3 regions of the Vreelandella sp. DA03-1M genome follow, and region 3 is predicted to be linked to each of the others. Evidence: predicted binding sites of a transcription regulator. Region 3 holds the regulator's gene; each other region holds the start of a gene.
The links. The regulator FNR, encoded in region 3, switches genes on or off when oxygen is low (the NO sensors DNR and NnrR bind a similar motif). The targets are predictions, from matches to a motif close to TTGATNTANATCAA.

Region 1 (10,134 bases), on a different replicon from region 3:
CGGTGCGGTTGCAACAACCCTTCCCTTGTATAGTGACGTACTGTTTCTGCCGTTACCCCTCCCGTCTGAGCCAGCTCGGAAACTCGCATTGGCTTACCCTCATTTGTTTACTCGTAGCCAGCTGTAGTGGTTCAATAAAACCGGACACCAACGTAGGTGGTAATATTGCCACCATAAGCGAGGTGTCTGATGACCAAGAAACGACGTACTTTTTCGCCTGAATTTAAGCAGGAAGCTGCCAGCCTAGTACTAGATCAAGGGTACAGCTATCCCCAAGCTTGTACCTCGTTGGGTGTCGGTGAAAGCGCCCTTCGACGCTGGGTTCACCAGCTTGAGGACGAGCGTCAGGGAGTAACGCCTAAGGGCAAAGCGTTAACCCCAGAACAGCAGCGCATTCAGGAGCTTGAGGCTCGCTGCAAACGCCTTGAGATGGAAAAAACCATCCTAAAAAAGGCTACTGCTCTCTTGATGTCGGACGACATGAATCGTACGCGCTGATAGACCAGTTGAGTGAGCAAATGCCTGTTGAAATGGTCTGTAACGCGTTTGATATTAGCCGCTCCAGTTACTACGAGTACCGCCAGCGGCGGCACCGCGTGGACGTTGAGCGTCTGGCCTTAAAAGCTCAGGTAAACCGCCTTTTCAAAAAGAGTCGCAACTCAGCTGGCAGCCGCTCGATCAAGGGTTTGCTCAACGAAGAAGGCGTCACCATTGGTCGTTTCAAGGTTCGGCGTTTGATGAGCGAAATGGGGTTGATCTGTAAGCAGCCGGGCCCTCATGCTTACAAGCAGGCGACCGTTGAGCGACCGGATATTGCGAACCATCTTGACCGCAAATTTACACCAGACCAGCCCAATCAGGTCTGGTGTGGTGACATCACTTATATCTGGAGTGGCCAGCGTTGGAGCTATCTTGCCGTTGTGTTGGATCTTTATGCTCGTCGTGTTGTTGGCTGGGCCATGTCGTCCAGCCCAGATGCAGATCTTGTTGTGAAAGCGCTGGATCACGCTTGGGAGCAACGTGGTCAGCCAAAGAGCGTCATGTTCCATTCCGATCAGGGTAGTCAGTATGCAAGCCGCAAGTTCCGCCAAAGACTTTGGCGCTATCGAATTAAACAAAGCATGAGCCGACGTGGCAACTGCTGGGACAACTCGCCGATGGAAAGGCTGTTCCGGAGCCTGAAATCGGAGTGGATACCGGCTTTGGGATATCGAAATCTACCTGAGGCCAAGAAAGACGTTAGTGGATATCTGATGGGTTACTACAACCAGCAGCGCCCTCATTCGTTTAACGGTGGCATGCCTCCCGTTGTGGCTGAGGAAAATCTTAAATTACTGTCCGGGATTAGTTGACCACTACAAGCTTACAACCGCCAGGCTGCCCAAAGGTCAAGTCTTCAATTGAGCGTTTATGGCAAACCTTTCGGTTGTACATCGAAATTTAAAATGAGGCCTTGACCTTAAAGTCTGCTTTAAGGATATCTTACAAAAGCACCTCTGCCACAAGGTAAAAACCGTAATCAAGTCCTACCACCAGCTCGTTTGGCAGAGTGATTCACACACGGAGGAGAGTGTCATGCGTAAACGTAATACTGCGATCCTGTTTACCGCCATTGTTGCTGCCAGTAGCTTCGGAGCTAGCTCGCTTCTTGCCCAAGAAGAGAATCAGCAGGAGCCGATGGAGGGCAATGACATGCATAGCAATATGATGCAAGAAGGTGGTATGCACGACATGATGGGCGATATGAAATCCGTGATGGAAAAATGTAACGCCATGATGGAAAACATGCAGCATGAGAACGACGACGCTTGAAACGACTCGGATGGGGTTGCTTGTACGCAAGCAACCTTTTTCTTATGCGGGCAGCGTCAATGAGACCTTCCGCCCTGTTAACTAACCGGACACTCAATATATGAAACATTGGCAAGCGTTAGCTGTTACGTCTTTGCTGGCTTTTCCCGTATCGGGATTGGCGGCTGATATATCAGCGACCCTCTACAAAAATCCCAATTGCGGGTGTTGTGCCGAATATGCCAAATATTTGGAACAAAACGGCTTCGACGTGGAGACGGTCGACACCCATGATCTAGTGGAAATGAAAGCCGAGTATAACGTCCCTGAAGAACTGCATGGCTGCCATACCACGGTCGTAGGAGACTATCTCTTCGAAGGGCATGTGCCTGTTGAGAGTGTGACCCAAGTGCTTGATGAAAAGCCCTCTATCATAGGGCTGAGTGTGCCGGGAATGCCGCTTGGCTCACCGGGCATGTCGGGAGAAAAACGCGGCCCGCTCGAGGTCTATGCCATAGCCTCGCAACCGACCGATAGCCCCGACATTTACGCGACTCACTAAGGGATAGTGTGGCGATGAAACTACCCATCCTGGCAGGATATCTCGTAGCCGTATTTCTGATGACTGCCACATCCCTTGCCATGGCCGCCCCGTCAGAAAGCTCAGGGCCACAAGGGTTTCTTCTCTGGGCCACCCCCAACGACGTATCGGAAATCAGTTTCGAGGATAGCGGCGGCACCCCTTTAACGTTGGCTGACTTTGAAGGAAAACTGATTTTACTCAACATCTGGGCAACATGGTGTGGGCCTTGTCGAGAGGAAATGCCCACTTTAGATGCCCTCCAGGCTGAGCTTGGCAGCGATAATTTTGAAGTGGTCGCCTTATCGATCGACCGTAAGGGGATCGAGATTGTTAATGAATTTTATCAAGAGATAGGCATTGAGCATCTGGCTCCCTATATAGATAAAACCGGGATGGCTAGTGCAGATCTTGGGGCTGTAGGTATTCCCACGACGCTGCTACTTGACCGCCAAGGCAAAGAAATTGGGCGCCTCGTGGGGGAAGCCGAGTGGAACACTCAAGACATGATCGACTTTCTTACCGAAATGATTGCAACCAGATAATGAGGTAGCACCATGAGTTGTTGTGACGACAAAACCCAACAGAGCAAACAAAAATCGGGGCTACAAGGCCTGTTGACAGGGCCTCGCGGCCTGATGTTGCTGGGTGGCGTGGCAGTGGCTGGCGGCCTTGCTTTTGGCTGGGATAACCTGGTCTTGCTCGGCATCGCGCCTATTCTATTGAGCCTATTGCCATGTCTCATTATGTGCGGATTAGGCCTATGCATAATGAAGTGCAAAGACAAAAAAGGTGAAGCGACCGAGCAAAGCGACGCTACCAATGTTCAGGCCCAGGTAGAAGACGCTTCAGAAGTGAATGCCGACACAGCGCCCACCACTCACCAAATAGTAGATCAAAGCGAGTCAATCAAGCAGTCCTCGTCAAAATTCCAAGCCTAGCATAGGTAAAGGATAATGCTTGAAGTAGCCAATATAGGACTTGCCACTGCCTTTCTGGCAGGCCTGATCTCGTTTATTTCGCCCTGTGTTTTGCCACTTGTGCCTGGCTATCTTTCATTCATGACCGGCCGCTCGCTCGGACAACTACAGGAAGCGGATAGACGAGAGCGTCTTCGGGTATTAACCCAGTCAATGTGGTTCGTGCTCGGTTTTTCAACCGTTTTTTTGATGCTGGGAGCCAGTGCCACAGCCATTGGTCGTCTGCTGTTGGTGTATCGCCAAGAAGCAAACCTAGTCGGTGGCCTTATCGTCATCCTGTTTGGTGCCTTCATGACCGGGCTCATGCCGTGGCGCTGGTTTCAGCAAGAATGGCGGTTTATGGGTCGACTGAAGGACGTCGGCGGAAGCCGCAGTGCGGCTTATCTGCTTGGTTTAGCGTTTGCATTTGGCTGGACCCCCTGCATTGGCCCGATTTTGGGTGCCATTCTTACCGTCAGCGCTTCCACGGCCAACGCCTGGAGCGGCATGGCGTTGCTCGGCGTTTATTCTTTGGGTCTGGGTGTGCCCTTCATGCTGAGTGCTATTTCGCTCGATCGCTTCATAAAGCACCAGAAATTCCTGCGTCGCTGGGGGCATTTCATACATATAGCGGCTGGGTTGATCATGATTCTGATGGGTAGCTTAATGATCACAGGCAAACTATCCGAGCTGTCATATTGGTTATTGCGTACTTTCCCTGCCCTAGGTGTTATCGGCTAATCGTTATTTAAGGAAATATTGAAATGCACATGATCGTGAGTCGTTTTTTACGTGTCTTCTTACTGACAGGCTTGGCCGCAGTCAGCTTTGGCAGCGCCATTACGGCCTTGGCAACTGAAGAAGGGTTGCTTGCACTGCAATATGACGTAACAGGCAAACGACTGTTTAAAATTGAGGCTAACCAACTATTCCAGCGTGCCGATGAAGGCATGACCTGGAATGCGATTCCCTTGCCCGAAGACGTGAATGAAGGCCAGTTGCGCGCGGTATCGGTCCCCTCCACTGATCCGCAAGCGCTCTATATCGCAGGCCCCTCAATCGGGGTGCAGCGTAGCACCGACAATGGAGAAACCTGGCAAGAGCTTAGCGCTAACCTACCTAGCCGAGAGGTTACTGCGCTAGCTGTACATCGCCGTCAGAACGAAACACTTTATGCGGTAATTGAAGAAGACGGCATCTACCAAAGCGAGGATGCTGGCACCACCTGGAAAAAAATGGACAGTGGTCCTTCACAAAAGATTAACCGACTCGTCCACTCTGACATGGAAGGCAGCATGCAGACCGGCTGGCTCTACGGGGTATCGGACGATGCGGTGCGTCTATCGATGGACTGCTTTTGCGGTTGGAGACCGACCGGAGCACTTGATGCTGGCAGCGTCTATGATGTGGCTTATAGCCTTGGCAACCCAAAGCGAGTCTATGTGGTTACACAGCAAGGACTATGGCGTAGTGAAACGGGTGGTCAAGAGTGGCAACAAGTAGCTGGTGACGGCACAGAGCTCGTTGCACTCACACTCTCCGCCAAAGACACTCTCTATGGTTTAAACCAGAAAGGGGAACTTCTACACAGTGAAGACGAAGGCCAATCCTGGACTTATCCCGATGCGTAAGCACTGTTTTTTCACTGCCTCATGGCTGACGCTAATGGTTGTGGGGCACGCCATGGCTGAGGACCGTCCTTTTTCAAGCGATACTCCTCAGCTGGAAGACGGAAAAAGAGTTTACCGACAATACTGTGCTAGTTGCCACGGTACACAAGGCGAAGGCATGCCCAACTGGGAAGAGCAAAATGCTCTAGGCGAGTTACCTGCTCCACCACATGGGCCAGAGGGCCATACCTGGAAACACTCTGATGCCATGCTCTACCGAATTATTGCCGAGGGTTGGCGCGACCCCTGGAATAAAACCGATAGGCTAACGATGCCAGCGTATCAGGAAGTTTTGGCTCCCAGCGAGATACGAGATGTGGTGAATTATCTCAAGATATTATGGACACAAGAGCAAAGGCGTCACCAAGCAGACGAAAGTATTGAGAACCCCTTTCCAATACAAACTGGAATACCCCCAGAGTAAATAATAGTGTCTATGCCCTATAACAAATTTTCTTAGTCACCTTATGGGTCACCACACTGTTAGCTACCGTCTCAACCGCCCACTTGTGTTATTAAGTAGAAAACAACCTCTTGGTCCTTTTAACTCCGACAAACCTGCTCCCGGCGAATGCTAGCCCTTACTTAGAAAACCAACTTCGCATTGTCAGCGAATAAATATACACTTTAGCGAATCTCAAATGTTTATGTTGAGACATGGAAGTTAACAAATTTCATATAAAATAAACTTATTACCTAACGACTGAGGCGCCTTCAGGCTTAGTGAACCGCCCCGGCTTTACCGGAGACTCCATATCTTGAGAGGATGGAGTTATGAACTCACCAAAACGATATTCCCCAGAAGTCCGGGAGCGAGCTGTTCGATTAGTCCTTGAACAGCAAGGCGAATACCCGTCCAAGTGGGCGGCGATCTGCTCCATTGCCAGCAAGTTTGGCTGTACACCAGAGACCTTAAGAGCCTGGTGCAAACGCTCAGAACTCACGCAGGAAGATAGCTCGGCTAACCTGCATGAACATGAACGACTCAAGCAGCTAGAGCGTGAAAACGTCGAATTGAAGCGCGCCAATGAAATTCTCCGTAAGGCGGCTGCTTTTTTCGCCCAGGCGGAGCTCGACCGCAAACCCAATTGATGGTGTCATTTATCGACGAGCATCGTGCTCAGTTCGGGGTCGAGTCGATTTGTAGCCAGCTGCCAATCGCCCCATCGACGTATTACCACCACAAGTCACTTGAGACCGATCCTGAGCGGCGGGCAGGTCGATATCGGCAGGATGCGTTTCTTACCGCTGAGATTCAGCGAGTGTGGAAAGAAAACTTCTGCGTCTACGGTACTCGTAAGGTCTGGCGGCAACTCCGCCGTGAGGGCGTTAATGTTGCTCGTTGCACCGTAGAACGACTCATGCGACGCCTGGGAATTCGCGGCGTGGTGCGAGGCCAACGCCCCTTCACGACGATCAGTGATCCCGGCCAGAAACGAGCACCTGATTTAGTGAAACGTGACTTTACGGCCATGCGTCCTAATCAGCTTTGGGTGGCCGATTTTACGTATGTCGCTACCTGGTCTGGCTTCGTTTACGTTGCGTTCGTTATCGATGTTTATGCACGCTGTATCGTGGGTTGGCGTGTAGCAACGTCGATGAAAACGGGATTGGTACTGGACGCTCTGGAGCAAGCCCTGTGGGCACGAAAGCACAGGCAAGGGTTAATCCACCATAGTGATAGAGGAAGCCAATATCTCTCGATCCGCTACACAGAGCGTATGGCTGATGAGGGTATCGATGCCTCAGTCGGCACCACCGGTGACTCCTACGACAATGCGCTGGCCGAGACCATCATCGGCTTATTCAAAACGGAGGTGATTCACCATCGTGGACCATGGAAAGGGCGAGATGCCGTTGAGTATGCCACGCTGGGATGGGTTGACTGGTTTAACAATCGCCGACTGCTGGAACCCATCGGAAACGTTCCACCAGCAGAACGAGAAAGGACGTATTATCGTCAATTGGAGGAGTCGGGTGAAGCTGCCTGACTCAAACAAACCGGTCTCCGGAATAACCGGGGCGGTTCATAGTAAGATTGACTGGCTCACTTCACAATAAAGTTTTCGTCGCGCCACATATTTGATCTGAAGGCTGTGGAAGGGAGTTAGATTATTATGTTAGGTAAGCAATATAGTGTTAATAAACAACTAAGAGGTTCATAACGGTGACAACGACCCACTCCAGCGCTCGCGCTTATGGTTGCAAACAGGAGAGTACATATGTCCGTTTGGCTTGTAGATCGTTGACCTGCTCGTGCACATGGGCCTTAGGTGAACGTAAACCTGCTGACTTCGCGATAAGAGATTGACGCGTTTACAGAGCAGGAACATGTCGATACGATTTCCCAGGGATATCTGGGCTATGAACGTATTGGCGGCTATGAAGAGCTTCATGAGCACCTGGGAGTTAGCGTTTCAGACCCTAATGCGACCACCTATCGCCCTGTGCTGGCAATTTTTGCCACTGCGTTACTCATCGATTTTTCTGCCAGTTGGGAGGTTCAGTGCATAATATTCACTGCACGCGTGCTAGAGTATGCCGTAGCCACAGCGATCATACCCCCGGGTCTGCAAAAGCTGCAGGGCGTAGCGAGCTTTAGCGCCATGTTTCTCAACTATGACCTGCACGCCCAGCGCCAAGTCCCCTTCAGTTACGTTTACCTTCACGCCTAGATACTTCCGAAGCTACTAATTGCTGGCCGATACGCTTATCTGGCTGGCTGCGCCACTGGCGCTATTCGTTGGCACCGTGTGACAGGTTCTGTCTTTAAAGCGATATACCTCGATAAACGTGAGCTCAAGTGCGCCTGTGTCGGCAACAGTAATACCCATTAAGCTTTGTATCGCTCACCGAAAACCTAATGATGATGGGAATGAGGCTATGGATACCGCTTGGGTAATTATCGCCTACTTTTTGCGAGGCGCTTGATCAGGATCATATTTCCCTCCGATGCTGTTCAGGTTGCGTTCAGACAAATCATCCATGCTGTTATTGGGGTTATTTATTTGATTTTTCCCAAACCAACGGCCTTAACTGCTGTTGGCTCTTTGGGCGAGTTACTGAGGTGATTATGAGTAACAGTACAAGTAGTCGTTTGCTGATGTTGTGGGTGCCACTTGCTGGGTTTGTCATTTGGGCGGGATACCTGATTGGAACCGAGCACCGTCTCCACCTATTTCAGTTCTTACCTTTCCTCTTTTTGGCAGCATGCCCACTGATGCATATTTTCATGCATAAACACCACGGCGGTCATAAGGACAAAATAGACAAGGACTGAACCACTCTATATATACATGTACGCGCCTGGGAGAAAGACCATGAAAACGACACAACAAGAGCACCGCTTGGGTGTTTCCAAAAACACACTGGTGACTCGGAATTTAAAAATCAAGCCTAGTAAATCCAAACGCATTGAAGAAGCGCTGTCAGATATCGACCGACTCTATGGAATGGATAAGGTGGTCTACAACGAGAAAAACCGAAATATCAGCCTTGCTTACGATGCGCTGAGGCTCTGCATCGATGACGTTGAAAAAATTCTCAAGCTCCATGACATACAGGTCAGCGCTGATCGGTGGAACCGCTTTAAGAAGGAGTATTACCGTTTCGTCGATCAGAACGTTAAAGACAACGCTAAACAGGAACCTTGGAGCTGTCATTAATAGTCATAACGGCTACATGACACAACCAGGAGCAAGACTAGCTAGTTTAGGGTAAGAGCTGCTTGCCTGTGGCCTCGCAAAATCAGACCTTCCGTTAGTCATTTGCCATGTGGCTGCACATAGGTTCTATATTTAATTTATATAGCATCAAAAAACACCGCACAGGAGTCCTCGGCAGTTATTGCTGCTGTGGTTGCCGTTAATACAAGGAGTCGCTTTCATGGTTGGGCAGGATAGAACGCCACAATATAAAGAAAACAGTCTTTCGTTGGTCGGTGCCGTTGCATTAGGCACCGGCGTGATGATTGGGGCCGGTATTTTTGCGCTAACCGGCCAAATGGCCGAAATGACTGGTCGGCTATTTCCTCTAGCCTTTCTGGCCGCTGCCGTCATTGTCTCTTTCAGCGCTTATTCTTACGTTAAAATGTCCAATACCTTCCCATCAGCAGGTGGGATTGGCATGTATTTACAGAAAGCGTATGGCCCGACGCTTCCCACCGCCTTTCATGCCCTCCTGATGTATTTTTCCATGGTGATCGCACAGAGTTTTTTGGCGAGAACGTTTGGTTCCTACACGCTTGAGTTGTTTGACCTGGGGGATCGTTCACTATTTGTGCCCCTACTCGGGGTTGGTTTACTGCTAATAGCCTTTTTGATCAATTTATCCGCCAACCGCTTGATCGAGACCGTCGCCTCGGTGCTCGGATTTATCAAAATAGGTGGCATTATAGTGTTTGGTATTGTCGGCGTGTTTATTGCCGACTCCATCGAAATGGGTGCTGGCAACGATGCACCTACGCCTACGATAACGGGCTTTTTAGGTGCTACGGCGCTCGGCATACTGGCATTTAAAGGCTTCACGACGATTACCAATAGTGGTTCGGAGCTTAAAGATCCTAAGCGGAATCTTGGCAAAGCTATCACGATCTCGATTGCGCTATGCGTGGTGATCTATGCCCTTGTCGGTTTTGCCGTTGCCAGCAACCTATCTTTGCCTGAAATTATCGAAACCCAAGACTACTCCCTGGCCGCCGCTGCCCGTCCCGCACTGGGTGAAGCGGCAGTTGCGTTTACCGTCATTCTCGCCATGTTGGCAACGGCGGGCGGTATCATCGCCAGCGTCTTTGCCGTTTCACGCATGCTCGCCATGCTGACAGAAATGAAGCTGGTTCCTCACCGCCATTTCCACATGCCCGGCAGTGTACAAAAGCATACACTGGTGTACACCATCGTATTTGGCTTAGTGCTCACCGCTTTTTTTGACCTGAGCCGCATCGCAGCATTAGGCATCATTTTCTACCTGATCATGGATATGGCCATCCACTGGGGTGTGCTTCGTCATCTCAAGGACAGAGTGGGGGCTAATCCTGTTATTCCTAGCATTGCCATACTACTAGATGCTGTCGTGTTAATCGGCTTTTTATGGGTAAAAGCCATCTCGGACCCCATGGTGCTCATCGTTGCTGGCG
Region 2 (10,134 bases), 1.5 Mb from region 3:
TGTCGCGCTGCTCGAACGGGCGAGGCAGCCTGGCCTCAATGAGTTGGGCAACAGCGCAAACGCTGGATGCGGGCAGCTGGTTTGGTGATCGCTTTGCAGGTGAAAAGATGCCCAGCCTGGGAGAGATGCTGGCGCTACTTAACGAGCTGGAAATGGGCGTCAACATGGAGATCAAGGTCAACAAAGGACGCGACCCCATCGCGTTGGTGGAGCGCGCCCTGCCCGAGATGCTGGACACCCTGCCCCCCGAACGGCTGATCATCTCCTCCTTCAATACCGAGGCCCTGACCCACTGCCGCCAGTTAGCAGGCAAGGAGCGTCTGGCGCTAGGCGTGCTGTATAATGGCGTACCCAAAACTTGGCGAGCACAGTGCGAAGCCATTGACGCTTTTAGTGTGCACCCGTCCTGGTCACGCCTGAAGCGCGCCCAAGTCGAGGCCATGCAACGGGACGGCTACCAGATCCTGTGCTATACCGCCAATGACCCCAGCGCCTTCCATAGCCGCTGGGCTTGGGGTATCTCCGGGGTGATTACCGACGAACCCGCTGCATTCAAGCGCTTTCTAGATAGCCATTGATCCATTCAGATGCTTGAGTACGTTCAAACAATGACAAGGAGTCCGTTGTGAAATACCTGGGAGCCCACGTGAGCGCCGCTGGCGGCGCAGACCAAGCCGTTCACCGGGCGGTGGAGATCGGTGCTGATGCCTTTGCGCTGTTCACCAAAAACCAGCGCCAGTGGAAGGGCAAGCCCCTCACCGATGACGCAATTCAAGCCTTTCGTGATGCCTGCGCTAAACACGCTTTTTCACCTGGGCAAATTTTACCCCACGACAGCTACCTGATTAATCTGGGTCACCCGGAGCAGGAAGGCCTAGCCAAATCCAGGGAGGCCTTTTTAGATGAAATGCAGCGCTGCGAGCAGCTCGGCTTAACACTGCTCAATTTCCACCCAGGCAGTCATCTAAACAAGATCAGCGAAAGTGACTGTTTAAGGCGTATTGCCGAGTCCGTTAATGAAGCGCTTGTGCATACTCAGGGTGTCACGGCAGTGATTGAAAACACCGCCGGGCAAGGCACCAACCTGGGCTGGCGCTTTGAGCATCTGGCTGAGATCATTGAGCATGTAGACGATAAAACCCGCGTGGGCGTATGTATTGATACCTGCCATGCGTTTGCCGCTGGCTATGACCTGCGCAGTGCAGAAGCCACACAGGCAACGCTCGATGAGCTCGGCAAAGTAGTGGGGTTCAACTACCTGCGAGGTATGCATTTGAACGATGCCAAAAGCGGATTCGCCAGCCGTGTGGATCGCCACCATAGCCTGGGCAAAGGCAATATCGGGCTACCCGCCTTTACCACCATCATGCAGGATGCCCGGATTGACGGTCTTCCCCTGATACTGGAAACCGTCGAGCCAGCTATATGGGCCGAGGAAATCAGTTGGCTGCGCGCTCAGGCGTCCGAAGAAGCCACGCCGAGCCATTAAACTCTGTATGGCTGCGGCTTTTGCACCCCAGGCAATGCTTGCCTACCCTTAGACTCCTTTCCCAAGCCCAGCCGACGCAAGGAGTATGCAATGAGCGACACCGATCTTGGCAGCCTGGATGCTCAGACCTTAGCGCACTTGTTCGAAAGCCGTGAGGCTTCCCCCCTCGAAGCGACCCGAGCCGCCCTTGAGCGGATCGAGCGCTTCAACCCGGACGTGAACGCCTATGTTCACGTGGATGCCGAGGGCGCCGAATCAGCGGCAAAAGCCTCGGCACGGCGCTGGGGGCAAGGTAAACCGCTCAGCCCGATTGATGGGGTGCCGGTATCGCTGAAGGACCTGACTCAGGTGGCAGGCATGCCCTGCCGGGAAGGGTCACTCACCTCCTCCGACGCGCCATGCGATACCGATGCGCCTCCGGCCCGCATGTTACGCGAAGCAGGGGCAGTGATACTGGGCAAGACCAATACGCCCGAATTCGGCTGGAAAGCAGTCACCGACAACCGCGTCTTTGGTGCCACGGCCAACCCCTGGGATACCCGTTTGACCCCTGGCGGCTCCTCCGGCGGAGCCGCTGTGGCCGCAGCCCTCAATATGGGCGTACTTCACCAGGGTGGCGATTCAGGCGGTTCGATCCGTATTCCCGCGGCGTTTACGGGGGTATTTGGCTTCAAGCCCACCTACGGCTGGACACCTCAATGGCCGCCCGCAAAAGAGCCCAGCCTTTCACATCTGGGGCCACTGACACGCACCGTGCGCGACGCTGTCAGCATGCTGAATGTGATAGGTCGCTACGATTATCGTGACCCCTACGCCACTCGCGGGCAGCCTGAGTGCTGGGGGGTCGACCTGGACAAAGGATTAACCGGGCTGCGGATTGGCTACTCCGCGGATCTTGGTTACGCCAAGGTAGATCCACAAATTGCCGGGCGTGTGCGTGAAGCGGCCATGAGATTGGAGGAGTTGGGCGCTCAAATCGTCGAGGTAAACCCAGGCTTTTCGTCACCACTGGAGACATTTCGCAAGCTATGGTTTACCGCCTCCTTAGAGCAGTGGTCGCAAACGAGCCAACATCAGCGCACGCTTTTAGATCCCGACATGGTAGCCAATGCCCGCGAAGCGGAGCCCTGGAAATCCGTTGAGCTGTTTCGTGCCCTGGCCGACCGCGCGGCATTAACGCAACGCCTGGAACACTTCAATCAAGAGTATCATTTACTGATGACACCCTCGGTGGCAGTCAGTCCGTTTGAAATTAATCAGGAAGTGCCCCCAGGCAGCGGTATGCAGGACTGGGAAGAGTGGGCGCCGTTTAGCTACCCCTTTAACCTCAGCCAGCAACCCGCCGCATCGGTACCCTGCGGGTTTACCAATGAAGGCTTGCCGGTTGGCTTCCAACTCGCTGGCGGCAAGTTTGATGATATTCGCCTTCTACGCGCTTGCCACGCTTACATGGAAGCATATCCACCGCGTTTTCCCAGCGTTCCCAATCCAGCCCAGTATGCGTAACGCATACTCAGCATAAAAAAACCCAGCCCGGCAGAAAGCCGGGCTGGGTTTTAGCGAGCAACGTTAAACGTTACATCGCGGAAAGCTTTTCCTCGTCCAGCACGCCTGACATACGCACCATGGCCAGCGCTTCATCAAGGCTACCCATTTCTTCAATCATGACTAACTCGCTCTCTAAGCTCACTGGCTGACCAGCCTTCTCAGAGAGTATTTTTTCCAGGGAAGCCACATCCATAGCGTCGTCTAAGTGGTGAACATCTACTGAGGCGCTGTTGCGGCCGGGCAGATAGATGGTGCCATTAGAGAAATCCACGGCGTAGGCAATCACCCCAGGTACGATAAAGAACAGTAACCCTACCCCATTGGCGATAGCGATAACCGGATCAATATCGCCACTCATCTGGCCTTTTCGCTCAGGATGAAACAATGTACCGCAACCACTTAATGACACGATGGAAACGCCAATCACGGCGCCTGTCAACCAGCGACGAACTGCTTGATGCATGGAAAGATCCCTCAATCAGAAAAGTAACCATAGTCGGCCTAACCTGCTGTGGCGCAGCGTTTTTTTTTATTACTATTCCTTGCCGACCATCGCGCCCTAAACCAGCGTAGTCTAGCACAGCCTGCCAAAAGCATAGATGATTTGTCGATAAGCACTATTTTGCCGCTTTAACCGCTAGGCCGTACAATGGCCCTATTCAACGCTAATGGGGCTAAGCCCCGATGGTGAGTAAGGCTTCTTCCAAGCACATTTTCTTCTAAACGCTATTTTCTAAGCTCTAAGGAATGCTCTAACCCATGCGCGCCAGCCAATTATTGATTGCCACTCTGAAAGAAACCCCGGCCGACGCCGAAGTCATTAGCCACCAGCTAATGCTACGCGCCGGGATGATTCGCCGCTTAACCTCAGGGCTTTATACATGGCTGCCGCTTGGCCTGCGTACGCTGCGTAAAGTAGAAGCCATCGTGCGCGAAGAGATGAACCGCGCCGGTGCACAAGAAGTACTGATGCCCGCCGTTCAGCCGGCAGAACTTTGGCAGGAGTCTGGCCGTTGGGAGCAATACGGCCCTGAGCTGTTACGTTTAAAAGACCGTCACGATCGCGACTACTGCGTTGGCCCGACCCATGAAGAGGTCATCACCGACCTAGTGCGTAAAGAGATCGCCAGCTACAAGCAACTGCCGATCAATTTCTACCAGATTCAGACCAAATTCCGTGACGAAATCCGTCCGCGGTTTGGCGTAATGCGCTCGCGTGAGTTCATTATGAAGGATGCCTACTCCTTCCACCTGGATGAAGCCTCACTGAAACAGACCTATCAAGATATGTATGATGCCTATACACGCATTTTCACGCGTTTAGGGCTGAACTTTCGCCCAGTGATTGCCGACAATGGCTCTATCGGTGGCACCGGTTCTCACGAATTTCACGTGCTGGCGGATTCCGGCGAAGACGATATCGTGTTCTCCAACTCCTCTGACTACGCGGCTAATATGGAAAAGGCCGAGGCGCTACCGGCTCCGCTTGGCAGCCAGGCCACCCGTGCCGAGCCCTGCGAAGAATTGCGCTTGGTCGATACCCCGAACACCAAAACGATCGCTGCCCTGGTGAAGCAATTCGAGCTGCCGATTGAAAAAACCATCAAAACGTTGATGGTTCACGCAGCCGAAGGCGGCCTGATCGCGCTGCTGATTCGTGGCGATCATGAGCTCAACGAAGTTAAGGCAGAAAACTTGGCCGACGTCGCTGCGCCGCTAACCATGGCCAGTGAAGAAGAGATTCGCGCGGCGGTGGGTGCCGGCCCCGGCTCACTGGGCCCGGTGGGCTTAAAGATGCCGGTGATTATCGATCACAGCGTGGCACTAATGAGCGACTTTGGCGCCGGTGCCAATGTGGATGACAAGCACTACTTCGGTATTAACTGGGAGCGCGATGTGGCCCTGCCCGAGATTGCCGATCTACGCAATGTCGTTGAAGGCGATCCGTCTCCCGATGGCCAAGGTACGCTCTCCATCAAGCGCGGTATTGAAGTCGGTCACGTTTTCCAGCTTGGCCAAAAATATTCCCAGGCCATGAACGCCAACGTATTGGGCGATAACGGCAAAACCAGCCACCCGTGGATGGGCTGCTACGGTATCGGCGTGACCCGCGTGGTCGCCGCCGCCATTGAGCAGAACCACGACGAATCCGGGATTATCTGGCCTAACGCCATTGCCCCCTTCCAAGTGGCATTAGTGCCGATGAATGCGCACAAGTCCCAGCGTGTCCGTGAAGAGTCTGAGCGCCTTTACCAAGCACTCAGCGCCGCTGGTCTCGACGTATTGTTAGATGACCGCGACACTCGCCCCGGCGTCAAATTTGCCGACCTGGAACTGATAGGCATACCCCATCGGTTGGTGATTGGAGATCGCGGCTTGGATAATGGCGAGCTGGAGTACAAAGGCCGCCGGGATAGCGAAGCAACCATGGTGCCCGCAGATCAAATTATCGACTTTTTGCGTGAGAAGGCCCGCTAACCCCAACAAAACAGCCACCGCATCTAGTGTTTTGTTCAGCGCCACGCGGTGGCTAACCGTTAGGCTGGCGCTAGGCATACTGCTGCTCAGCGCTGCAGGGCCTGCGCCAGCACAGCCGCTGCCACCGGCCCTGCGTCCTACGCTAGAAGCGGCCAACCAACAGCATCAAACGGCTCAACAACAATGGGCAGCACGCCAGTGGCGCATGCAGATGGACTCCCCGCTAGCGCGCTTTATTGATGATCCAGAGCAGCGTCAAACTCTGCTAACGCGCATCTATCAAGAAGCCAGGCTAGCTGGTTTGCCGCCTGATTTGGTCCTAGCCTTAATCCAAGTGGAAAGCGCATTCAAAGCCGATGCTACTTCATCAGCAGGTGCTGTCGGCTTGATGCAAATTATGCCCTTTTGGGTTAGCGAGCTAGGATTACCTATCGACGACTTAACCCATCCGCCGCGTAATTTGCGCTACGGCTGTACGATTTTGGCGCACTATTTAGCTATTGAAAATGGCGACTTTACCCGCGCGCTAGCGCGCTATAACGGCAGCTTGGGGAAAACCTGGTACCCGGAGCGAGTCATGCATGCGTGGCGAGACACATGGCGCTAACCTCCACAGCGTTAAGCAGCCTGCTCAGCAGCTTCAATCAGGCCGACCGCCAAGAACTGGTCCAACAGTTCGGCCATGTCCTTACGCACTTGTTCGAGTGAAATTTTTATAGGCTTACCAGCATTCCCAGCGCGGCGGGTACCTTTTCACTCCAGGCCGCGTTTTAAGTTCACTGCGAGAGCTCATCCAAAAGGACATAACAATGCACCGTTATTTAATGGCTCTGATGTTGACGACCATCGCCCTACCCCTGGCCAGCTGTGCACACAATCGCAACCAAACGACGCTCTACGAGCGCCTGGGTGGACAGCCTACGATCGATGCAGGAGGAAGGTATTACTTTTTTGGCGCACGCAATGAGCTGCTGGGCAGGCTCGCCCCCTGTATGCAGAGATTATGCGTCTTCAGTAACCTGCCAGCCATCACGTCCTGCTGCTTTCACCTGGTAGAGCACTTTATCGGCGGCTTCGTAGGCGTGGGAAAACGTATGTTCAGCTGCTACAAAACAGCTGCCGCCAACGCTCAAGGTGACGCCTTTTTTATCGGGATGGGCGGGGTGTGAAAAATCAGCTTCACGCAACCCTTCAATCAACTGGTGGCAGTAACTTTTCAGCGTTTCAGTGTCGGGGCAGAGAAGGAGTGCCGCAAATTCGTCACCGCCCAAACGGTAGAGCTGCGCTTCATTATTAAGCGTTTGCCCAATCAAAGTGGTTAATTGGCGTAAAAGCATATCACCTTGCGGGTGCCCATAAGCATCGTTGTACTGCTTGAAAAAATCGATATCAAGAAGGATCAGCCCCAACGATTGGTGCTGTTTCGCTAACACATCTTGATGCAAAGCACTGCGATTGCCAATGCCAGTGAGTGGGTCACGCATAGCGCGCTGCATCCACTCGAAAGTCTCCTGGGTTGCATGATCGGTGCGCCGTAATTGGCGCTCATGAAGCCACCAAAACACCAGCCCCATCACGAAGATCAATAGGCTGGAATACGTCAGTACTTGGTTATGTTGGCGGGTACTTGCGGAGAAATCATTGATCGCTGCACCGCGCTGGTCTAACTGGCTCATCTCAATGTTTGTTAAACAAGCGATCGGAGCAAACAACTCGCTCACCGCGTTAACACGATCAATTTCACGCGCCTCTAACTGTGCTAATACACGATTTAAAATATTCAGGCTTGTTGCCATGCACTCGTACTGATTCCGATAAACATGCACATCGGATAAACCATAGGCCAACTCAATATTAATAATCGTAGCATCGAACACCGCTTGCTCAGGCTGATCTGCTAACAGCTCGGATTGGGCATTTTGCAGATAAACACGTGATCGAGTGGCTAATTGCTGACCTGTTAAACTGCCTGTTTGGCTAAAGTAAGCCTGTATTTCCGGGTAGACCCAGCGTGACTCATAGACAATCAGCACCATCAGCCCCAAAAAGCTCATCAAACTCAGCGAAAGCCAGGTGAAATAGCGATGCTGACGCGCTATTGATCGCGGCTTTTGTGATGGCGGAACAGCAGGCTTGACTTTATGTGTCACCACTTCGCCTCTATGCTACGAATCATCCAGATCCAGTCGTTGAAATCACGTAGGTTCTCAACATCACGATTGCCCCGCTTATTATAATCGCGCTCTACTAGCCGGACAGGACCTCGTGTACGAATGGTCAACGGGTCGCCATCTTCGGTGGTAATTAAATACCAGTTGGGGTCATCCCACCCTTCAAGGGTAACTTCGTAATCGTCCCAGGCGATAAAGTGGAGCGCTGGCGGCACATCGCCAAATTGATCAATGAGGAAGCTACGAAATGTTATGCCTTGCATTATAACATCGCGCCCTTGATAGGGGTCATAGAGAGTAAACGTGGTGTCAGAGATAGTGCGCAAATCACTTAGGACAATCTTTTGCGTCACATCGCCGTTAATCATATTGAGCGTCTGGGCAAAGGCCGCCGTGGGGAGCGTTATACTTACAAACATCAACACGCACGCTAATCGATTACGTGCTCGAACCCATGGGCTGCGGTGTAAGGCAACTGCGTTCATGGCTAAGCTTCCTGGTGTGTTCATTCCTTCAACGAACTTTACCAGAGCAAGACCTGCATTGCTCTTCAACGCACGCTAGCTACTTTCAACTTGCTACGCTTTTAGAAACTATTGGTTATTTACCAGATAAAAAAGCCAGCCCAATATGGGCTGGCAAAAGGAAGTTTACTAAGTTAGCAAACCCCCTCCCCTGACAAGGTTTACATGAACGGGATAAGCTACTTTTTGCGCTCATCTTTACGCAGATGATCGCGAATCACGAAGCCAACCCAGCCCACCATAAAAGCGATCACTAACGCGACGGTGGCCAAGCCGAAAACAATTGTGTCATCCCAATACATGGTGAATCCTCCCGCCGTGATGTATGCGTTGATACTAGTCACTCAATGGCGGAAGAATGCTGACCTGGGTCAAGTTACGGCAGGCAGGGGAAGATGGTTAAACAGGAAATTGATACCGATCAATTTTTGGGCGTGATGAGCACTACAGCACCTTGCGGTCTTCGACTTTGCTGTGCTCGGTACCTGGCGGTAACGGGTGGCCTTTGGCTAATTCTGCACGGGTAGCTTCACGTACGTCTAATATGGTCACTTTATAGTTCAGCGTGCGTCCAGCTAAGGGGTGGTTGGTATCAACGGTGACGCGGTCGCCATCGACTTCGAGTACCGTGACAATTTGCGGCCCGGCTTCGCCTTCGGTTTGAAAGCGGCTACCCGGCTGCAACTCAGCGTTACCAAAAGAGCCGCGACTAACTTCTTGAATTAGCGCCTCGTTGCGCACACCGTAGGCATCCGCAGGCATGAGCTGAACGCTTAGCTCGGCGCCAACAGCTTGGCCCGCTAACGCATTTTCTAGCCCAGGAACAATATTGTCGTGCCCATGCAAGTACTCCAACGGCTTATTGCGCGCCTGGGAGTCATCCAATACCTGCTTGCTGCCATCGTTGAGCACGTCGCTGAGGACATAGTGCAAGGTAACTACCTGATGCGCCGTAATCGACATGGAAAACTCCTCTCCGGTAAGCTGTCGGCTTTGTAATCGAACACTGCATCAGTTTACCACTTGGCCGTTGCCAGCGTCTTTCCACTTGGAGTAGCGTTTAATGCTAAACCCCACCCCCCAGCGCAGTTGGCTTGCTGCACTGGCTATTTATTGTCGTGCGCCCGTTATTACCATGCTGTTTTTGGGGTTTTCTGCAGGCCTGCCGTTTCTGCTGGTATTTTCCACGCTTTCCGCCTGGCTGCGCAGTGATGGTGTCGAAGTTGCGGCCATCGGCTTTTTTGCCTGGATTGGCATGCTCTACTCGATCAAGTTTTTCTGGGCACCGGTGGTTGACCGATTAGCGCTACCGCTATTGACCCGCGCCTTCGGTCAGCGCCGCGGCTGGATGCTGTTAGCTCAGGCGACCATAGCGGCTGGACTGGTGGGGCTCGCCAGTTTAAGCCCGGTGGGTAATCTCGGTTGGGTGGCGCTGTTTGCCCTGCTGGTCGCCTTTGGTTCAGCGACGCAAGATATCGCCATCGACGCCTACCGGATTGAATCTGCCGATGACGATGTTCAGGCCGCCATGGCCTCGACCTATATTATTGGCTATCGCGGTGGCTTACTGGCTGCCGGTGCTGGTGCGCTGTATATCGCAGCGTCGGCCTCTTGGGATGTGGCGTATATGAGCATGGCGGCGCTAATGAGCATTGGCGTGCTTACAGTGCTGCTGCGACCAGAACCCAAACGGGCATCGCTCTCTATTCAGCTTATTCATGAACCCAAAGTCCGCGCATTTATTCGCGCCAGCCGCGGCAAACCGAAAATCTTACGCCGCTTAGGCGCCTGGAGTATTGGGGCATTGGTCTGCCCATTCACTGACTTCTTCAGCCGCTATGGTGTAAAAGCGCTGTGGATTTTGGTGTTTATTGCGGTGTTTAGAATCAGCGATTTGGCCATGGCCTCCATGGCTAATCCGCTA
Region 3 (10,134 bases):
CGCCGCCCGCTTCTTCGCCAAGCGCTTCAACACCGGTAACCGCATGACGATTCTGTATCTACTCATTCCGCTTTCACTGATTCTGCTGGGCCTCGCCGTCTGGGCATTTTTCTGGGCGGTGAAAAATGATCAGTTCGACGACTTGGAAGGCCCGGCGCACCGCATTTTGTTTGATGAAGATGAGAATGACCTCAACCCCGAACAGCGACGCCAGCGGCAGCAGACCAAGCACCGCCCTGCTGCCCCCTCCGACACACACTCACCCGACGACCAAGAGCCCCGGCCATGAATCCAACCGGCCTTGACCTGCCGCCACTGCTGGCGGCGTTCGTGTTTGGTTTGATGGGCGGCGCCCATTGCATTGGCATGTGTGGTGGCATTATGAGCGCGCTCACTTTTGCAGTGCCCCCCAGCATGCGTCATCCGGCGCGTATGGGTGGCTTGCTGCTCAGCTATAACGCAGGTCGCATCATTAGCTACATGAGCGCAGGCGCGCTGGTAGCCCTACTAGGCACGCTATTTTCCCTCTCTGCCACGGCGCGAATGCTGCTACAAGTGTTTGCGGCGCTGATGCTGATCCTGATGGCGCTGTATATCGCCAATTGGTGGAAAGGGCTGCTTAAAGTTGAAGCGATAGGCCGCCGCCTATGGCGCTTTATCGAGCCGGTAGGGCGACGTTTAATGCCCGTAGTTCATTTACCCCAAGCCTTTGCGCTGGGGGCGATATGGGGTTGGCTGCCCTGTGGGCTGGTCTACTCCATGCTGGCCTGGAGCTTAGCGATTGCCGACCCGCTCCAGGGCGCACTATTGATGGGCGCCTTTGGACTGGGCACGCTGCCTGCGCTGCTGGCCACCGGGCTTGCCGCGCGCCAGTTAAGCCACCTGATTCGTCACCCGGCAACGCGCAGCGTGGCCGCGCTGACGATCATTGCTTTTGCGCTGTGGCAGCTGTGGACACTCACAGCACACAATCTTCATTAACATGACATGGCTCAATATTTATATCGGCGCCGCGCGTTAGGCTGGCATCAAAGCTTTAACGCCACTTTTAACGCCGGAGCGTCACTTCATGCCCGTTCATGCCCTCGCGGCTTCTTCTACGATGACTTCAACCATGGCCGGGGCAGCACCGGAGCAGAAAAAATGGGATGAAGCCTTACTGCGCCGTTACGACACCAGCGGCCCGCGCTATACGTCCTACCCCACGGCGTTGTCGTTTCACGACCAATTTACCCCGAGCGATTTGACTCAGGCGTTAGAGCGCAGCAATGCCAGCCAACGTCCTCTTTCGCTGTATGTGCATATCCCCTTCTGCCGCAAAATTTGCTTTTACTGCGCGTGTAATAAAATCGCCACCAAGAACACCGCCCTGGCCGAGCCGTACCTATCCCGGCTTGACCGTGAAATGGTGCTGACCGCTCGCCACCTGGATACCACACGACCGGTGAAGCAGTTGCACTGGGGTGGCGGAACACCGACGTTTCTTAACTTGAACCAGATGGGCGACTTGATTGATCGCCTGGACGCGCGCTTTGGTCTCTCGTCCGCGTCTGATCGCGATTACGCGATTGAAATCGACCCACGCGAAGCGGACGTATTTACGCTGCGCCACCTGCAGTCGCTCGGTTTCAATCGCATCAGTTTAGGCGTGCAGGACTTAAGCCCGCTGGTGCAGAAAGCCATTAACCGTATTCAGCCACGGGTACTCACCGAGACGCTGATGGATGAAGCACACCGGCTGGGCTTTCGTTCGCTCAATCTCGATTTAATATACGGCTTGCCCTTTCAGACTGAAAAAAGCTTTGCAGACACCCTGCGCCAAGTGATCGAGTTAAATCCCGCACGGCTTTCTGTGTTTAACTACGCCCACATGCCCGAGCGCTTTGCCCCCCAGCGGCGGATTAACATCGATGACCTGCCGGGCAGCGAAGAGAAGCTGGCGATTCTGCGCACCACGATTGAGATGCTCACCGCGGCCGGTTATGTGCACATCGGCATGGATCACTTTGCTCGTCCTGATGACAGCTTGGCGATCGCCCAGCGCGAAGGCTCGCTCCAGCGCAACTTTCAAGGCTACTCCAGTCACGCCCAGTGCGACTTAATCGGGCTTGGCGTGTCGGCGATTTCTCGCGTCGATGACGTCTATGCACAGAACCCTAGCGATCTGGCCCGCTATGAAGCAGCGCTGGATCAAGGCCAATTGGCAACCGTACGTGGGCTGCGCTTAAGTGACGATGACCTGATCCGCCGGGACGTTATTGAGCGACTAATGTGTGATATGCGCATTGATCTGGCCGCCATCGGTCAACGCTGGAACATTGATGCCCCGCGTTACTTTGCGCAAGCGCTTGAGCACTTACAGGGCGCCGAGCGAGATGGCCTGCTGACGCGCAGCGGCGACCAGCTTAGCGCGACGCCCATGGGACGGCTGCTGATTCGTCACTTAGCCATGGCGTTTGATGCTCACCTGCCGCAGCAATCAGGCAAGCACTACTCAAAGATTGTGTAAACAAGCTATCGCTAACGAAATGAAGCTTCCATACTAAGAGAAGCCTACCTCAGCACGGCGTAATGATTACCTGCCACTCACGACGCTACTCAAGGAGTTATGCATGTTGGAACCCATGAGCCGCCGACGCTCGCTACTCCATGAAGCTCGCTGCCAAACCTGCAGCTTGAGCTCACTATGCTTGCCACTTGCCCTTGAGATAGACGATATGGGCCAGTTCGATGCCATTATTCGTCGTCGCGCACCGCTGAAAAAAGGCGAGCCACTATTTCGCCAAGGCGATACTTTTACCAGCGTTTATGCGGTACGTTCGGGCAGTTTGAAACAAGTCACATCAGAGGGAAACGGCAGCGAACAACTGACCAATTTCTACCTCCCCAGCGAACTAGTGGGGTTGGACGGGATCGATGAAGAGCACTACCCAGGGAGTGTAATTGCCTTGGAAACGACCACCGTTTGCGAGATTCCCTTTGATCGCTTGGACTCACTCTCTGAGGAGTTGCCCGAACTGCGTGGCCAGCTGTATCGCAGCATGAGCAAAGAGTTGCGCGACGACCGGCGCATGATGCGCCTGCTGTCACGTAAAACCGCCGACCAGCGGCTGGCGAGCTTTTTAATCACGCTTTCAGATCGTTTTCGTCGCCGTGGCTACTCGCCCTACAGTTTCCGCCTTTCCATGCCCAGGGCCGATATCGGCAACTATTTGGGTTTAGCGGTGGAAACCGTCAGCCGGATTTTAAGCCGCTTCCAGCAGCAGAGCGTAGTGGCGGTATCCGGGCGAGAGGTCAATATTCTTGATATGCAGCGCTTAATCACCCTCGCCGAAGAGGAGCAAAACGCTAGCTGACGTTAAATGCCTGGATACGCCCGGCCAGTAGTTCTGCCTGTTTGGCTTCTAGCCCTTCAAAATCAAAGAGATTGCGATCCGCTAGCTGGGAAGGCGCAATATTGGTAACGGCTTTAAACATGCTTTCCAGGCGACCGGGGAATTTTTTGTCCCACTCGGCGAGCATCTCTTTGACGACCTGACGCTGCATATTGGGCTGCGAACCGCATAGATTGCAGGGAATAATCGGGAATTCCATCAGCCGTGAAAACTCGGCAATATCTGCCTCTTTACAGTAAGCCAACGGCCGAATGACGATATTTTTACCATCATCAGAAAGTAGCTTAGGCGGCATCGCTTTTAAGTTGCCGCCAAAGAACATATTGAGAAACAGGGTTTCAAGGATGTCTTCACGGTGGTGGCCCAGGGCAATTTTATTGGCGCCAATCTCTTCGGCAAAGCCATACAGCGAACCGCGGCGCAGGCGTGAACAGAGCGCGCAAGTCGTTTTACCTTCTGGCGTTTTTTCTTTCACCACCGAATAAGTATCACGCTCGACAATGTGATATTCCACGCCCTGCTTATCCAGATACGCAGGCAGCACATGCTCGGGAAAACCGGGCTGTTTTTGATCCAGATTGACCGCTACCAGTGAGAAATTGACCGGCGCGTTGCGCTGCAAGTTGCGCAAAATCTCCAGCATTGTATAGCTGTCTTTGCCGCCGGAAAGGCAGACCATCACACGGTCGCCTTCATTGATCATCTGGTAATCAATAATCGCATTGCCCACTTCTCGGCGCAGGCGCTTTTGCAGCTTGTTAAATTCACGTTTCTGCTTAGCATCAGCCAGCTCTGACTGGCCATGATCAACATCAGTGAGGTCGGCTCCAAGGGAAGCAGGGTCAAAATGATCAAGAGGTTGCATGGTATAAGCACTGCCGAGGGTGGAAGGCATTCAAGAAAAAGTGGCTACTATTCTAACAACACTCACCGCCCTGACCCAACTACTCGTATACAGACCTATTACTAAGCAGCCTCTGCCATAATGCGCTGCAGGCGCATATAGAGCAGCGCGCTGGAAGTGGCCTCACCTAACACACCCTGCATTCCCATCGCGGGTACTTGCCAGCACGCCAGCGCTTGGGCAAAGCTACTGGGTGCCTCTATCTCCGGATGCAAGCGCCGCAGCTGGCGCTGATGCAGCTTTTCTACGTCGACCTGGGCATTGGGCAGTGCGAAATCCAACCGCTTTCTCAGCAACGCATTTAACGCCCCAATCCGCTGGTCTAACTGCCAGCCGACAATAGGGCGATTGCCAATAAACTCTACTAACGCATTTAAATTGTCGCGGTTTGGCGCTGCCACCTCCCCTGCCTGACACAGCAGGTGATGGCGACGCAGCGATGCATGGTCAGCCTGCCCCGGTGCGCCTAACGTCAGCACAAAAGCACGGCTGGTACGCACCTGCTGTTGGCTAAGCACCACGGCGGCCAAACTGATCACAGGTGACGTCGGCATAGGCGTTGATGTGCAGGCAAGCGCTACCAGTTCTTCGCCCATATAGGGCTGAAAAAGCCAGGCATAGGGAGAATCAGCACAACGTCGCCGGTCGCTTTCGCGACGCAGCAAGGTACGTAAGGAACCGCTAAAGAGTGCCACGTGTCGATCTAACAGCCGCATTCCGCTCACGAATACTCCAGATGATAACGATGGGAAAGCCGCTGCTTAAAGTCTTTCACAATATGCAGTGCTTCACGCAATAGGTCGCGTTCTAGCGAAGAGAGGCTTTGCACCACGACACGATTAGTGCGGTTCGCCTCTTGCGATGTGCTACTTGCCTCTAGGGCAGTGAGCTGCTGTTTGAGACGCAACTCGGAAAACAGCGCCAGTGCTTCGCCCAGATCGTCGGCGAACCGGCGATCCAAGCGGCCATCGGCGGCCAGCGCGTCTAAACGATCCAGTGTTGAGGTCGCTTTGATTCGTCGCTCCAGCGCCATGGTGCGCACGCCGTGAACAATGGGGAAAATGCCGCCTTTCTTGATATCGATACCGTGCTGAGGCTTTTTCAGCGAGCCAAACAGCGTCAGCGGTGTGGAAAAGCGTAGCGCCGTGCGAGCAAAGTACGAAAGCAGCAGCTCGTCACGAGAACAGCATTCAAATAGCTCTTCTCGTACGCTCTCAAGCAGACTGGGGTTACCGGCCACGGCATGAGCATCAAGCATAATCGCCAGTTTCATCAGGCTGTCGCCATCCCGCTCGCTGGCCCATTTGGCAATATTGCTCTTCCACTGCGACACTGTGGCCACCCACTCAGGGTTTGAAACCATAATATTGCCGGGGCACGGCGGGTAGCCAAGCTGGATTAAGGTATCAGTGAGCGTTTGCATGTGGCTCATAAGATCTGGCCACTGCGCATCGTCGGCTAAAATCAAGCCATTATCTTGATCGGTTTTTAGTATTTGTTCGCCGCGCCCTTCGCTACCCATCACCATCATGCAGCTCTGTTCGCGGTACTTCTCAGCAATAGTGAATTCCCACGCCTTGCTCATGATACGGCCATTCAGCGCGGCGAGTAGATCCATCGCAAAGCGTAGCTTTACGCCTTGAGCCATCAGCGCCTTCACCAGCTCCGGTGTGCGCTGGCTAGCCGCCGACAGTGCTTCCAAACTGCCCGCCTGTTCGACTTGTAGACTCACCACGTAGCTGCGACTGGAGAAATAGCTAAGTACGTCGGTGAGTTCGACGACGCCTTTGAGAACGTTTTGCTCCAGCACCACTACCCGCGTCACTTTATGCCGCGTCATCAGTACCAGCACTTCAAACAAGTATTGATCCGGCGCGACGGTGACCAGATTAAAATGGGCGATCTCATCAAGCGGCGATGACACTTCGCTACCACCCAATACCAACCCATTGAGCAGGTCGGTTTTCGTCACCATGCCTAGCTTGCCTTGAGTCTCTACTAGCAGGCTGTCGGCGTGGCTGTCGTTGAGCTGCTTCACCGCGCTGGCAATATCAGTAGCCGCCGCCATTAACAGCGGCGCACGCATACATTCGCTTACCTTGGCCAACATAAAACCCGCCATGGTGACGCCACCTTCGGCACGCTTTTCAGTCAGTAAGCGTGCTTTATGCGTCAGCGATTGGCGAAAGAAATTACTGAAATCCGGGTAATGACGGCACAGCTGCTGAAACAACGCTTTGGGCAGTAGGTAACACAAGCACTCCTGCTCGGCCTTAAAACGATAGCGGCTTTTACCATTGAGAATGCTGATCGCGCCAAATAGGTCCCCGGCCGTGTAATGGCCAATACGCGAGGTAGACGAGGGCAGCGTGGGGTCGATTTCTGCCACTTCACCTTTATGTATCAGGTAAACAAACTCGCCCGCCTGCCCGGTCTCTAGAATTATTTCGTCGCGGTCAAAATACGCAAGGTCAATGCCGCGACGAATATGGTCACGACCTTCATCGTCAAGAAGCGTGAACGGCAGCTGGGATAGATCCACATCGACCATTGTGCATGACCTCATTCAACTAAAGGCGAACTAGAAAATAAAGTAAATAAGCACTCCGCCCGACATTGATCCACATCAAAGGAGTCTTTCCAACGCTTCAAAAGCTGTAATCGATTATTATGTGAAGGTGGAGGTACGGGTATAAAGGATTCACTTCCCAACTAGCAAGTATAACGTCGTTATACCTTTAGCTATCACGCTAAGGTCGAAGCGACTTTTGATCCGCGACCAAAGTCTCAATACCTACTAATCACGATTAGCCTTAAAATGCTCTCCATGTATTTAAAGTAGCCAATAACCACTTATATTTGCTCACTAGACTATCGTCCTATAGCTCTGCAAACGCCTGCAAACTTCGCTTAAAAAGCAGCTAAAAACTCGTATTTTCAATCACATGCAAAACCAAAAGAGCACTTTAGCTGTTTATTGATACCAAAGTCTGGGATTTATTTTTTTGTGTTTATTGCCCAGTATTAACAATGAGTCATGCAGGGTAATCGCACGTCACTTACTAACTCGAAAGTCTATATCGAATAATAAGGTGACGTGCTGACGAAAGCTGGCTCACCACTCCTTACGATTGAGTGGCTTTCGACGTGCGATTGCCCTGATGGGTCACACGCTATTCCTCGTGAACTTTCCCAACCTTAAAAATCACAAGTGGAGAGCAACACAATGGCAGACGACAAAACTAATGCTGCTGAATACTGGAAAGCTAACGTCCGCTTAATTTTCGGATGCCTAGCTGTTTGGGCATTTGTTTCTTACGGATGCGCTATCCTGTTTCGCCCACTGCTCGCCGGTATTCCGGTCGGCGGCACCGATCTTGGCTTCTGGTTTGCACAACAGGGCTCCATTTTAACGTTTATCGTGCTGATCTTCTTCTATGCCTGGAAGATGAATAAGCTCGATCAAAAATTTGGACTTGGGGAGTAAGCCGGTATGAGCCAGTTTGCAATTAACCTACTGTTCGTAGGCTCCTCCTTTGCCCTCTATATCGGCATTGCGATTTGGGCACGAGCAGGCTCGACGAAAGACTTCTACGTCGCGGGCGGCGGCGTTCACCCAATCACCAACGGGATGGCAACCGCGGCTGACTGGATGTCAGCGGCGTCGTTTATCTCAATGGCGGGCCTGCTGGCCTCCGGTGGCTACGCTAACTCCACCTTCCTAATGGGCTGGACCGGTGGCTACGTTATCCTTGCGATGCTGTTAGCTCCTTACCTGCGTAAGTTTGGTAAGTTCACCGTGCCTGACTTCATTGGTGACCGCTTCTACAGCAACACCGCTCGCCTCGTGGCGATTGTGTGTTTGATTGTAGCGTCAGTCACTTACGTTATCGGTCAGATGACCGGTGCGGGCGTGGCGTTCTCACGCTTCCTCGAAGTCAGCAACACTTGGGGTATCTGGCTAGCTGCGTTGATTGTATTCCTCTATGCCGTATTCGGCGGCATGAAAGGCATCACTTATACCCAGGTAGCGCAGTACATTGTTCTGATCATCGCTTACACCATTCCTGCGGTGTTTATTGCCTTCCAACTGACCGGCAACCCGATCCCGATGTTCGGCATGTTCAGCACGCACACTGAATCCGGTATACCGCTGCTGGAAAAACTGGATGATGTGGTCAGTGCGCTTGGTTTCCAGGACTACACCGCCGATGTAGACAACAAACTCAACATGGTGCTGTTCACGCTGTCGTTGATGGTCGGTACCGCCGGTCTGCCACACGTTATCATTCGCTTTTTCACCGTACCGAAAGTGGCTGACGCACGCTGGTCTGCCGGTTGGGCGCTGGTGTTCATCGCACTGCTTTACCTCACCGCACCAGCGGTAGGCTCCATGGCACGCTTGAACCTGATGACCACGGTCTACCCAGAAATGGCTGGCCAAACCGAAAACTACGAAGAAGCAGCAAGCAATCCGATCCTGTACGAAGAGCGTCCTGACTGGTTCCGCACCTGGGAAGAGACAGGCCTGATCAACTTTACAGATACCAACGAAGACGGCCGTATTCAGTTCTACAATGATGCAACTGACTACACCGACCGTGGCTGGGAAGGCAACGAGCTAACCGTTAATAACGACATCCTGGTACTCGCCAACCCGGAAATTGCCAACTTGCCCGGCTGGGTCATTGGCCTGATCGCAGCAGGCGGTATCGCGGCAGCACTCTCTACCGCAGCAGGTTTGCTCCTAGCGATCTCGTCGGCGATCAGTCACGATTTGATCAAGACCATGATCAATCCGAAGATTTCCGAGAAAGGCGAAATGTTAGCGGCTCGAATCTCCATGGGCGGCGCGATTCTACTGGCTACCTATTTGGGGCTTAACCCCCCCGGATTTGCGGCACAAACGGTAGCGTTGGCCTTTGGTATCGCCGGTGCATCGCTATTCCCTGCGCTGATGATGGGTATCTTCTCCAAGCGGATGAACAGCCCAGGCGCCGTTGCTGGCATGCTGGCGGGCTTGATTTGCACCCTGCTGTACATCTTCACCTATCTAGGCTGGTTCTTTGTGCCGGGCACCAACATGCTGGCCAACACGCCGGATAACTGGATCTTGGGCATCTCGCCGCTCTCCTTCGGTGCGGTGGGCGCGATGATCAACTTCGCAGTTGCCTTTGCAGTTTCCAGAGTGACCGCGGCACCGCCGCAGGAAATTCAGGATCTGGTGGAAAGCGTTCGCTATCCGAAAGGTGCTGGTATGGCGGTAGATCACTAAGTCATACTCCTTCCTAACGCGTTATCGCAATACAGCGATAACGCTTTGGAATCGACCTCACCATCGGGCTTCCTAACGGAGGCCCGATGGCTTTTATAGATAGCTCTTATAGACGGCTTTTTGAAAGGATATTTTATGATATGGCATTTGATCGCCGCCGTTTTTGCAGGCCTTGCGGCCGCCGGTATTGGCCTGATACTACGCAAGCTGAGCGGCAAACGTCTGCCCAAGTGGATCGTACCGGTGTTTGGCGCGCTGGGTATGCTGGGCTACCAAGTTCAGGTGGAGTACAGCTGGTTTGAACACAAGCAGGCGCAGCTTCCCGAGACTGCGACGGTTATTTCAACCGAAAGCACCACCGCCGTATGGCGTCCCTGGACCTTTGCCTTCCCGATGACCACCAAGTTCAGCATGGTGGATAGTGAAAGTATTCGTTTCAGTGAGCAGGATGGCACCCGCTTAGCAGAATTTATTCTTTATCAGTTTGAGCGTCACCACACCGACATATTGATTACCCAGCCTTATCTACTCAATTGTGAGAGCCGTGAGCTAGTGCCCTT

Region 1: a site for FNR is predicted at 7,928-7,941, ahead of ACXUPB_RS22940 (DUF2933 domain-containing protein). Genes of this name have one in related genera too.
Region 2: a site for FNR is predicted at 8,572-8,585, ahead of ccoM (cytochrome c oxidase subunit CcoM). Genes of this name have one in related genera too.

Annotation. Positions count from the first base shown of each region.
Region 1 covers NZ_JBTHGQ010000002.1:168,551-178,684, forward strand. The annotation lists gene ACXUPB_RS22890 (MerR family transcriptional regulator) at 1-89, opposite strand, end outside; one part of gene ACXUPB_RS22895 (IS3 family transposase) at 190-445, shown strand; one part of gene ACXUPB_RS22895 (IS3 family transposase) at 445-1,352, shown strand; gene ACXUPB_RS22900 (hypothetical protein) at 1,576-1,812, shown strand; gene ACXUPB_RS22905 (DUF411 domain-containing protein) at 1,913-2,353, shown strand; gene ACXUPB_RS22910 (TlpA family protein disulfide reductase) at 2,368-2,916, shown strand; gene ACXUPB_RS22915 (hypothetical protein) at 2,929-3,312, shown strand; gene ACXUPB_RS22920 (cytochrome c biogenesis CcdA family protein) at 3,328-4,071, shown strand; gene ACXUPB_RS22925 (WD40/YVTN/BNR-like repeat-containing protein) at 4,095-4,961, shown strand; gene ACXUPB_RS22930 (c-type cytochrome) at 5,014-5,424, shown strand; one part of gene ACXUPB_RS22935 (IS3 family transposase) at 5,775-6,060, shown strand; AL1L pseudoknot at 6,050-6,166, shown strand; one part of gene ACXUPB_RS22935 (IS3 family transposase) at 6,060-6,991, shown strand; gene ACXUPB_RS22940 (DUF2933 domain-containing protein) at 8,104-8,280, shown strand; gene ACXUPB_RS22945 (hypothetical protein) at 8,321-8,665, shown strand; gene ACXUPB_RS22950 (APC family permease) at 8,886-10,134, shown strand, end outside.
Region 2 covers NZ_CM146798.1:2,056,661-2,066,794, reverse strand. The annotation lists gene ACXUPB_RS09585 (glycerophosphoryl diester phosphodiesterase) at 1-578, shown strand, start outside; gene nfo (deoxyribonuclease IV) at 626-1,489, shown strand; gene ACXUPB_RS09575 (amidase) at 1,580-2,995, shown strand; gene ACXUPB_RS09570 (hypothetical protein) at 3,066-3,500, opposite strand; gene ACXUPB_RS09565 (proline--tRNA ligase) at 3,797-5,515, shown strand; gene ACXUPB_RS09560 (lytic transglycosylase domain-containing protein) at 5,592-6,122, shown strand; gene ACXUPB_RS09555 (GGDEF domain-containing protein) at 6,517-7,569, opposite strand; gene ACXUPB_RS09550 (hypothetical protein) at 7,662-8,171, opposite strand; gene ccoM (cytochrome c oxidase subunit CcoM) at 8,390-8,512, opposite strand; gene ACXUPB_RS09540 (FKBP-type peptidyl-prolyl cis-trans isomerase) at 8,655-9,173, opposite strand; gene ACXUPB_RS09535 (AmpG family muropeptide MFS transporter) at 9,274-10,134, shown strand, end outside.
Region 3 covers NZ_CM146798.1:3,550,245-3,560,378, forward strand. The annotation lists gene ACXUPB_RS16595 (heavy metal translocating P-type ATPase) at 1-47, shown strand, start outside; gene ccoS (cbb3-type cytochrome oxidase assembly protein CcoS) at 44-289, shown strand; gene ACXUPB_RS16605 (sulfite exporter TauE/SafE family protein) at 286-981, shown strand; gene hemN (oxygen-independent coproporphyrinogen III oxidase) at 1,070-2,509, shown strand; gene fnr (fumarate/nitrate reduction transcriptional regulator Fnr) at 2,613-3,356, shown strand; gene ttcA (tRNA 2-thiocytidine(32) synthetase TtcA) at 3,349-4,260, opposite strand; gene ACXUPB_RS16625 (3'-5' exonuclease family protein) at 4,362-5,015, opposite strand; gene ACXUPB_RS16630 (DUF294 nucleotidyltransferase-like domain-containing protein) at 5,021-6,850, opposite strand; gene ACXUPB_RS16635 (DUF4212 domain-containing protein) at 7,526-7,786, shown strand; gene ACXUPB_RS16640 (sodium:solute symporter family protein) at 7,793-9,574, shown strand; gene ACXUPB_RS16645 (hypothetical protein) at 9,710-10,134, shown strand, end outside.